Leisingera sp. NJS204: one gene and its partner. The protein of the gene in region 1 binds, or shares a complex with, the protein of each later gene. Links are inferred from orthologs where the notes say so. Each region holds a gene or a part of one and is shown on either strand. Other genes may lie near its edges.

What was found. The genes of interacting proteins can lie anywhere in the genome.
Region 2: the proteins of ETW24_RS18840 (region 1) and tldD are in contact, whole or in part, in a solved structure (PDB 5NJ9), measured with the Escherichia coli proteins. The link is inferred for Leisingera sp. NJS204 from one-to-one orthologs.

What each region holds. Positions count from the first base shown.
Region 1 is NZ_CP035417.1:3,887,846-3,892,697, reverse strand. Bases 1,144-3,945 are described here. They hold ETW24_RS18840 (TldD/PmbA family protein), read right to left. Parts: upstream 3,317-3,945; coding sequence 1,970-3,316; downstream 1,144-1,969. Other genes in these bases: ETW24_RS18835 (DUF2125 domain-containing protein), read right to left, coding at 3,439-3,945; ETW24_RS18845 (inositol monophosphatase family protein), read right to left, coding at 1,180-1,983. Outside these bases: ETW24_RS18850 (3-deoxy-D-manno-octulosonic acid transferase), read right to left, coding at 1-997; more of ETW24_RS18835, read right to left, coding at 3,946-4,852.
Region 2 is NZ_CP035417.1:2,954,535-2,959,571, reverse strand. Bases 755-3,741 are described here. They hold tldD (metalloprotease TldD), read right to left. Parts: upstream 2,966-3,741; coding sequence 1,544-2,965; downstream 755-1,543. Other genes in these bases: coxB (cytochrome c oxidase subunit II), read left to right, coding at 3,164-3,741; dprA (DNA-processing protein DprA), read right to left, coding at 755-1,304. Also shown: more of dprA, read right to left, coding at 123-754; more of coxB, read left to right, coding at 3,742-4,009; cyoE (heme o synthase), read left to right, coding at 4,106-5,037. UniProt on the Escherichia coli protein: Metalloprotease involved in CcdA degradation. Suppresses the inhibitory activity of the carbon storage regulator (CsrA).

The DNA of each region.
Region 1 (4,852 bases):
TGTCCGGGGCGGATAGCGCAATGACAGCATCGGTCAGATCCGATTGGGTCAGCACCGGCTGGGCAGCGCCCGCCGCGGCCAGTCTCTCATAAAGGTCCCGATGCGCGTGGATACCCGGTCCGTGCAGCAGCGCCGAGCCTAAGGCTGCGGCGTCCAAAGGCGACTGGCCCTGGGCCATGGGGTCCAGGCTGCTGGCGATCAGCGCGGCTGGAGACAGGCGGTACCACAATCCCAAATCCTCGCTGCCCGCCAACAGCACCTGGGTCAGGTCCTCGGGTTCACCGCCGTCTTCCCAATCGGCAAAATACAGCCCGCTGTTTTGCAGCTGGCGGCGGGCTGCTGCAAGATCCGCGCCGTCTTCCACCGCGACCACCAGCAGCAGCCGGTGCAGCAGCCGCAATGCGCCGCGATGCGCGTCCAGAATACGGGGCAATTCGCTGAGCTTGGTATGGGCGGCGAGCCAGACCGGCCGGCTGCCAAGGGTCTGTTGCATGGCAGAAAGCTCTTCGTCATTGCAACCGGGCGGAATTGCAGACACCCGCAGCTTGCCGGCCAGTTGCACCCGTTCCGCTGGTAGTCCGATCCGGGTCAGCCGGGCCTGCACGGATTTGGACGGGGTCAGGATGCAGGTCAGCCCATCCAGCAGCCGCCGCCGCTGGTCCGGCAGCCAGCGGCTGGTGCGGTTGGGCATTTCATCCTCCAGAAGATCCGCCAGCAGTAACCCGGTACTGCGCTCGCGCATTTGCCGAAGCAGCACCCGTCGTGCCGGCGGGCCGGTCCAGATGCAAGCGTCGGGCCGCCAATGGTTCAAAAACCCGCGGGCCTCGGCCAGGGTGTCCTCAGGCAGCGGGCCAATCGGAATATCGCAGCCAACTGTACCGGTCAGCCGTAGTCCGGGTTCCCAGCTTGCCAGCACCGACAAGTCCGGGCGCAGGGTTTTTAGGCGGCGGCCGATATCGCAAAGCGCTTGATAGCGTTCAGGGGTGGTCGCGTGCACCCACAACAGCTCTCCTTTGGGGCGGGGCTGCAGAACGGAAGTGCGGTTGGGAGCTGCGGTTCGCCGTTGCATCTGGCTCGATCTGAAATTTCCGGCCCAAGGTACCTGCAACATGCGGGCTTGTCTGTGAAAAATTTGGGTATGACGATAGCGCTGCTGCTGCCGCTTAAAGCCAGTCCGGTTTAATGTCCAGCGATGCCAGGCGCATTCGGGTCCAGTGCCGTCAGCAGCGAATTTTGAAGGGCCGGATTTCCGGCAACCACCCCGTTCAGGCGCGGATGCGGATTGTTGAAGCGCAAGGGGCGGCCGGTTTGATCGGTAAGGATGCCACCAGCCTCGCGTATCAGCAGATCGCCCGCCGCTATATCCCATTCCCAACTGGGGCGCAGAGTCAGCATGGCGCCGAAACGGCCGTCTGCCACCTTGGCCAGCCGGTAGGCAAGCGAGGGCCGGTAGCTGCGGATGAATTCGGGCGGGGTGCCGCCCAGCCAGTGATGGGCCTGCAGGTTAGGTTTGGCGGCCAGCACTTCAGAACTGGAAAGTTCTGTGGTCCGGGACACATGAATCGGGCTGCCATTGCAATCCGCCCCCTGGCCCTTGGCGGCAGTATACATCAGCTCCCGCTGCGGCAGGTAGATCACGGCGGCGGTCACCTCGCCGTGGTCGGCGACAGCAATGGAATGCGCCCAGGTGCGGGAGCCTTCGGCAAAGCTGCGGGTGCCGTCGATCGGGTCGATGATGAAGACCTTTTCGCGCAGCAGCCGCGCGCTATTGTCTTCAGTTTCTTCCGACAGCCAACCATAGCCGGGCCGTGCCTGCTGCAACATGTCTTCGAGCATAGCATTGACTGCCAGGTCGGCTTCGGTCACGGGACCAGCGCCGCCGGGCTTGTCCCAGCGTTTGGCTTCGGGACCGGAAAAACGGCACGCAATATCGCCGGCCTGTTCCGCCGCTTTCACAAGCAGGGAAAGGTCAGTTGCCGGCAAGGGTCATTCCTTCGATCAGCAGCGACGGGACCACGGTCGAGAGGTGCCGGCGCGCGTCATTGGCGGGAACGATCCTCCGCAGCATGTCAAGCAGATTGCCCGCGATGGTGCATTCGTTGACCGGATATGCGATCTCGCCGTTTTCCACCCAGTATCCCGAGGCTCCGCGGGAATAGTCGCCGTTGTTGGGGTTGATGGTGGAGCCGATCATCGACGTCACCAAGAGACCGGTGCCCATCTGCGCAACGAGATCCTCGCGGCTGGCTTCGCCTTCAGACAGCGCAAGATTCCAGGTCGCGGGAGAGGGCACGCCGCCGATGCCGCGGGCGGCGTTGCCAGTGCTTTCCAGGCCCAGTTTCCGGGCCGAGGCAAGATCCAGTGTCCAACCGGTCAGCACGCCGTTGTCAACAACAGTGCGCTTGCGGGTCGGCAGCCCTTCGCCGTCAAAGGGGCGGGAGCCGGAAATACGCGGGCGGTGCGGGTCTTCAACAATGGACAGGGTTTCGGGCAAAACCTGCTCACCTAATGACCCCTTCAGCCAAGAGGAGCCGCGGGCAATCGCCGCCCCATTGGCAGCAGAAAGCAAGTGGCCGATCAGAGAGGAAGAGATGCGTTCGTCAAACAGCACCGGAAAGCTGCCGGTTTTGGGCTTGCGGGCGCCCAGCCGGGCAACCGCGCGTTCACCGGCGGTTGCGCCAATGTCCTGAGCGCTGCGCAAATCGGATTGAAAAGTGCGTGAATCCCCGTCGTAGTCACGCTCCATACCTGTGCCGCTGCCTGCAATTCCGGTGCAAGAGAGTGAGCGCCCAGTACGTTGGTAGCCGCCGGAAAACCCATTGGTTGCGGCCATATGCACAACGTGGCGGCCATATCCGGCTGCTGCGGATTGAACCTGGGTGATGCCGCTGATTTCCTGGCAAGCGGTCTCGGCAGCCAGGGCGTCAGATTGCAGGGCAGCAGGCTCCGGCTCGCCGCGGGGATCTTCCAGTTCCAGCGCCGCCAGGTTCCAGCTCTTGGCCAACTGCGATGGATCGGCAAGGCCTGCATAAGGGTCCTCAGGTGCTTCCTTGGCCATGGCAACCGCACGTTCGGCCATTGCTGCGATGGTCTCCGGGCGCATATCCGATGATGAAACCAGCGCCTGCCGTTTGCCGACGAATACACGCAAGCCCAGGTCAGTGCCCTCCGAGCGTTCCGCATGCTCCAGTTTGCCTTCCCGCACTTCAATGCTGAGGGAACTGCCTTCCGCTGCCATGGCATCGGCGGCATCCGCGCCGGCCTTGCGGGCGGCATCAATCAGGGCGTGGCAAAGCGCTTCGGGGGACTGGGTCATGGGCACCTTCTGTTCTGCTCCTTTCCAGAGCTATCCAGTGAGGCGGCTTGCCGCAAGGGCGGGCAGCAAAAAAGGGGCCGCGCATAGCAGCCCCTTTGCAAAACCTGTCAGGGATTTGACGGTTATTTGATGCGCTGGCCATTGGCGTGGATCTGGCCGTCCTCGGAGATCGCAATCTTCGAGGTCAGCGTGTCCTCACCCTCGCCCGGCACGGCCAGCATGCCCATCATCATCCGCGCGCCCATGGCGTCGCTGTCGGACATCAGGCCCATCCCGATCAGCTTGTCGATCAGGGTGTTGGCACCGGTCAGTTTGAGGTCAGCCTCGCCCGAGGGGGCAGGCATGCCGTCAAAGCTGACGAGGTCTTCATTGTTGAAGGTGAAGTCGCCGGTGCCGGTCAACTCGGCGCCTGCTGCGGTGACCTGCAGCTGTTTCACGGTCAGCGCGTTCAGTTCGCCCGGTTGTTCTTCGCCGGATTCCACCGATTCCATGGCTTCCGGATCGAACAGGTCGAACAGCACCTTGCCCTTGCCGGCAAGGTCCAGCACCACGGTGGCCGGATCATGCGGCAGCTGGCCGGTTGGATCGACCATGCCCCACAGCATATCCGGAACCGCAAAATCGCGCAGGGTGATGCCCAGGGCAAAATCCTGCTCTTCCTCGGATTTGGCGAGCGGCATCATCAGTTTGAATCCGGTCTCCGCCATGCTGAGCGCCAGCGGGAAGGGGATCTCGGAACCGGAGATGTTCACATTGGTGCCGGTCTGGGACACATCATAGGTCAGATGCTGCTTGTCCATAGCCACCGCGATCGAGCCGCCCTGGGAATTGCTTTCCATGGCGAAGTTTTCGCTGCCGTCCACACCGGAGACGGAACCATTGCCGCTGTCAAAAGTGAAGATGCCGTCAAAGGCAAATCCGGCTGCCAGCAGCGCTGACATGTCGGGGCTTTCCAGTCCTGCCGGCACGGTGCTGGTGCCGGCAAAATTCAGCCCCTGCAGCGCGCCTTTGAAAGAGCCTGTGCCGTTGCTTTCGGGATCGTTGAAGCCCATGTCATAGCTCAGGCTGGAAGCAGTCAGCGTCTGGTCATAGTTGCGCGCGCCAGCGATTTTCATATCGGTCTTGGTCGCAACTTCGTTCATGACGATCTGAATTTTCGCCACGTCCGCCGGCACGGCCTCGCCGTCTGCAGTCAGCCCGTCCAGCGTCATGGTGACCTTGGAGGAACTGTAATCATAGCTCATGCTTTCGGCGTCGCCCGACACTTTCATCGGGGTGCCGTCATGGGCATAGATCAGCTTGCCCGAAAAGCTCTCACCTTCAGCTGTGAAATCAAAACCCATCGGGAATTCCGCGGGCAGCAGCACGTTGACGGTGCCATCGCCGTTTTCCACAAACTGGATTTCGGGCAAGCTCACCGTGCCGGAGCCGTCCTCATCCGGGATCGGCATGACCATTGAGACATCGGAGACAGTCAGGGTGCTGCCCGAAACTGCTTCAGTGCCGGAAACCGTGTAACCGGTGCTGGTCAGATAC
Region 2 (5,037 bases), 930 kb from region 1 along the record:
GTCAATCCAGGTGCATTGGACGCGGCGGGAAGCGGGATGTTTACGGTGATATTCCGACGGTTCGCGGCAGCCTGTTCCTGCGGTCCGGCGCGGCAGGCAGGGGCAAGGCAAGGCACGCAGGGTCAGTCTTCATTTTCCGGAAAGGCCTTGGACAGCAACCCGCCCGGCTGGCGCCGGATCGCGCCTTCCAGCTCCAGATCCGTCAGCGCCGGGGCCAGCAGCTGCGGCGGCAAGGAAAGTTCGCGCAGCAGGTCGGACTCAGATGTGGGGGAGGGCCCGAGCCTGCCGAGGATCTGCTGATGCAGGGCGTTGGTCTGCGCAAGGCTGCGCCGTTCGGGCGGTTGCTGCGGCAGGCCGGCCAGGGCCTGCTGAGGGCTGCCAGCTGCCGGCGCCTGTTCCTGCGGCAGGTCTTGCGGCGGCAGCGCCTCCAGCACGTCAGCGGCACTGCGGACCAGCAGGGCGCCGTCGCGGATCAGCCTGTTGCAGCCGGAACTGCGCGCATCAAAGGGATGGCCAGGCACCGCCAGCACCTCGCGGCCGTAGTCCAGCGCGTCCCGGGCGGTGATCAGGCTGCCGGATTTAGCGGCCGCCTCAACCACCACAACGGCGCGGGACATGCCGGCAATGATCCGGTTGCGTTTGGGGAAGTCGCGGGCCTGCGGTGTCTTGCCCATCGGCTGCTCTGACAGGCGCAGCCCGGTTTCGCTTATTTCTTCGGCAAGCCGGGCGTTTTCTGCCGGATAAATCACATCGGCGCCGCCCGCCAGAATCGCAATTGTTCCCGTTTGCAGCGCTGATTGATGCGCGGCAGTGTCGATGCCGCGGGCCATGCCGGAAACAACGGTATAGCCGGCCTCGCCCAAGTTTTGCGCCAGCGATCTGGCCATGCGCAACCCCAGCGAAGACGCGTTGCGGGCGCCGACCATGGAAATCATCGGACGCCGCACTGCCGCAAGGTCGCCAATGGCCCACAACAGCGGCGGCGCATCTTTCAGGCTGCGCAGGAGCTCAGGGTATTCCGGGTCGGAAAAGCACAAAAGCCGCGCTTTGGCGGCTTTTGCGGTCCTAATTTCAGCGTCTACCGCCTTGGCGGGGCATGTTTCATACCCTTTGATACCTGCGGAACGTGCCACTTCGGGCAACGCATCCAGCGCGTTCTGCGCTGAACCATATTCAGCGAGCAGCCTGTGAAAGGTCACCGGGCCAACCCGTTTAGAGCGCAAAAGGCGAAGCCAGGAAAACCGGGTATCTTCCGTGGTGGGTGGGAGTGGGGGGTGAGTGGAAGAATGTGCTTCTTCGGTCATCCGCAGCTCCGCCTGTTTGCAGAACCAGAATTAACCTTAAGGGGGTTAACAGGTGGTGAACGCCGGAGGGTTTTCGGCCAATTCCCCGAAAATTTTCTTAAGTAGCCGGAAAATGGGGAAAATTACCTTTTGCTCACAGTTCGAACGGGGAGGCATTGCCGTAATCCGGGCCGGCAGCACTGGCGGGCGGCCCGGATTTTTACGGTCATAACATGGTTTTACCGAGAATTTGCGCTGCCTCAGGCCGCCGAGCCGCCCACCGTCAGACCGCCCATCAGCACCGAAGGCTGGCCGACGCCGACCGGCACCCATTGGCCTGCCTTGCCGCAATTGCCCATGCCGGGGTCCAGCGCCATGTCGTTGCCAAGCCCGCGAATCTGCTTCAGCGCGGTGGCGCCGTCGCCGATCAGCGTGGCGCCTTTAACCGGTGCGCCGACCTTGCCGTCCTTCACCCGGTAAGCCTCGGTGCAGGAGAACACGAACTTGCCATTTGTAATATCCACCTGGCCGCCGCCAAATCCCACAGCCCAGATGCCGTCCTTGATGCCTGCGACCAGATCACCGGGATCGGCCTCGCCGCCCAGCATATAGGTATTGGTCATCCGCGGCATCGGCGCGTGGGCGTAGCTTTGACGCCGCCCGTTGCCGGTGGGGGAAACCCCCATCAGCCGTGCGTTCTGGCGGTCCTGCATGAAGCCCACCAGAACACCATCCTCGATCAGTGTGGTTTTCTGGCTGGGCGTGCCCTCGTCATCCACGGTGATTGATCCGCGCCGGTCGGGGATGGTGCCATCGTCCAGTACCGTAACGCCCTTGGCGGCGATCTGCTGCCCCATCAGACCGGCAAACGCGGAGGAGCCCTTGCGGTTGAAGTCGCCCTCCAGCCCATGGCCGATTGCCTCGTGCAGCAGGATGCCAGGCCAGCCGGGGCCAAGCACCACATCCATCTCGCCCGCAGGCGCTGGCACCGCATCCAGGTTCACCAGCGCAATCCGCAATGCCTCCTGCACCTGGGCCTGCCAGTGCTTGGGATCGACCAGCCCGTCCAGCCCCAGCCGCCCGCCGCCGCCGGCCGAGCCGCTTTCGCGGCGGCCGTCCTTTTCGACGATCACCGACACGTTGAACCGCGCCATGGGGCGGATGTCGCGCACCCGGGTTCCGTCCGCCCGCAGGATCTCTACCTCCTGCAGCGAGGCGGCCAACGATGCAGAGACTTGCACCACGCGCTGGTCCAGATCTCGCGCATAGGCGTCAACCTCGCGCAGGGTCTCCACCTTCACTGGAAAGGGCATAGCGCTGATCGGGTCGGCATCGGTGTACAGCTTGGCGTTGGTCGCCTGCGGCGCATCCGAATAGGTGCCGCCGCCGGTGCCGACTGCCAGCTTGGCCGTTTCTGACGCCCGCTTCAGTGACGCAATAGAGACGTCGGTGGAATGGGCATATCCGGCCACATCGCCGTTCACAGCGCGCAGGCCAAAGCCCTCGGAGGCGTCATAGCTGGCACTGCGCAGCCGCCCGTCGTCAAAGGACAGCGCTTCGGATTTGCGGCGCTCTGCAAAGATCTCGCCATCCTCCGCACCATTCAGCGCATCGCGCAGGCTGGCGAGGGCCTCATCCTCGGGGAGCGCGGTTTCAAAGGGACGGAAGGCTGGGTTTTCCATGGCACGGTCCTCGGATTTTTTTGATCTAAATCAAGAAAGCGACGGTTTGACGCTTGGCTGCCTCTTTATCTGTGTCCCCGAATATGATTTTAACCAGCGTCAAAGACAACGGGGCAGGTGCGTTTTGTGGGAATCAATCGATTCCCCCGTATTTCGTGCTGCCGCAGGAACAATGCGATCAACCGATCAGGACAGAACATGAAAAACGCTTTGATGCTTTCGGGCCTTTTCGCCGGCCTTTCAAGCCTTCCAGCAATGGCGCAAGAAGGTCTGAAAACCATTGGCAAGCCGGTTGACGGCGGCCTGAACTTCCAGCCGGCGGCGACTTCGCTGGCGGATGGCTTGCAGAGACTGGATTACATGATCCTGGTGATCATTACCGTGATCTGTGTTTTTGTTGCCGGTCTGATGCTTTACGCCATTGTCCGCTTTAACAAGCGCGCCAATCCGACCCCGGCCAAGTTCACCCACCACACCCCGGTTGAGATCGCCTGGACCATTATACCGATCCTGGTTCTGGTGTTTATCGGTTCCTTCTCGCTGCCGCAGCTGTTTGCCCAGCAGGAAATCCCCAAGGCCGACATCACCATCAAAGTGACCGGCTACCAGTGGTACTGGGGCTACGAATACACCGACCACGAATTCGGCTTTGAGAGCTTCCTGCTGCCCAAGGACCAGCTGGCTGCAAACGGCTATGCCGAGGACGAATGGCTGCTGGCCACCGACACGGCTGTTGTTGTGCCGTCGGGCAAGACCGTTGTGATGCAGGTGACTGCGGCTGACGTGATCCACTCCTGGACCATTCCCGCATTCGGCGTGAAACAGGACGCGGTTCCCGGCCGTCTGGCGGAACTGTGGTTCAACGTCGACGAAGGCAAGGAAGGCATCTACTTCGGTCAGTGCTCCGAGCTGTGCGGCAAGGACCACGCCTATATGCCGATCACCGTCAAGGTTGTGACCCAGGCGGAATATGACGCCTGGCTGGCAGGCGCCAAAGAAGAATACGCGGGCCTGCCGCAGACCTATCAGGTCGCCTCCAACTGAGACCTGGCCTTGCGGAGCTTAAGAGCGCTTCGTGTGGTATAGTCAAAAGACCGGGGTGCGCAGCAATGCGCACCTGTTGCTGCCAAAGGACCCAAGATGAGCGACGCAAGCATCAACGCAAGCCGTGCATATGAAGACGAGGCCAGTTTCGGCGACTACTTCGCCCTGCTGAAACCCCGTGTCATGTCGCTGGTGGTGTTCACCGCTCTGGTCGGGCTGCTGGCCGCGCCCGTTTCCGTGCACCCCGTCATCGGTTTCTGTGCCATCCTGTTCATCGCCATCGGCGGCGGTGCGTCCGGTGCGCTCAACATGTGGTGGGACGCTGACATCGACAAGGTGATGAAACGCACCCGGGGCCGCCCGATCCCGGCCGGCAAGGTGGAGCCGGGCGAGGCATTGGCACTTGGTCTGGCGCTGTCGGGCCTGTCGGTGATCATGCTGGCGCTGGCGGCGAATGTTTTTGCCGGCGTCTTCCTGGCCTTCACCATCTTCTTTTACGTGGTGGTCTACACCATGTGGCTCAAGCGCGCGACGCCGCAGAACATCGTGATCGGCGGCGCTGCGGGGGCTTTCCCGCCGGTGATCGGCTGGATTGCCGCCACCGGCACAATGTCGGTGGAACCCTGGCTGATGTTCCTGCTGACCTTCATGTGGACGCCGCCGCATTTCTGGGCGCTGGCGCTGTTCATGCGCTCGGACTATGACGATGCCGGCGTGCCGATGCTGACCGTGACCCACGGCCGCCGCGCCACCCGCGTCCATATTCTGGTATATACAGTCCTGCTGGCGGTTCTGGCCATTGGCACCGCGTTCTCGGGTATCGGCGGCCCGCTGTATCTGGCCGCAGCGCTGGTCATGAACGCGCTGTTCCTGCATGGCGCCTGGAAGATCACCCGCCGCGATGAGGACGATTCCGAGAACGACAACTTCAAGGTGGAGCGCAGCTTCTTCAAGCTGTCGTTGCTGTATCTGTTCCTGCATTTCGGTGCGATCCTGGCCGAAGCCCTGCTGAAGCCCTACGGGCTGGG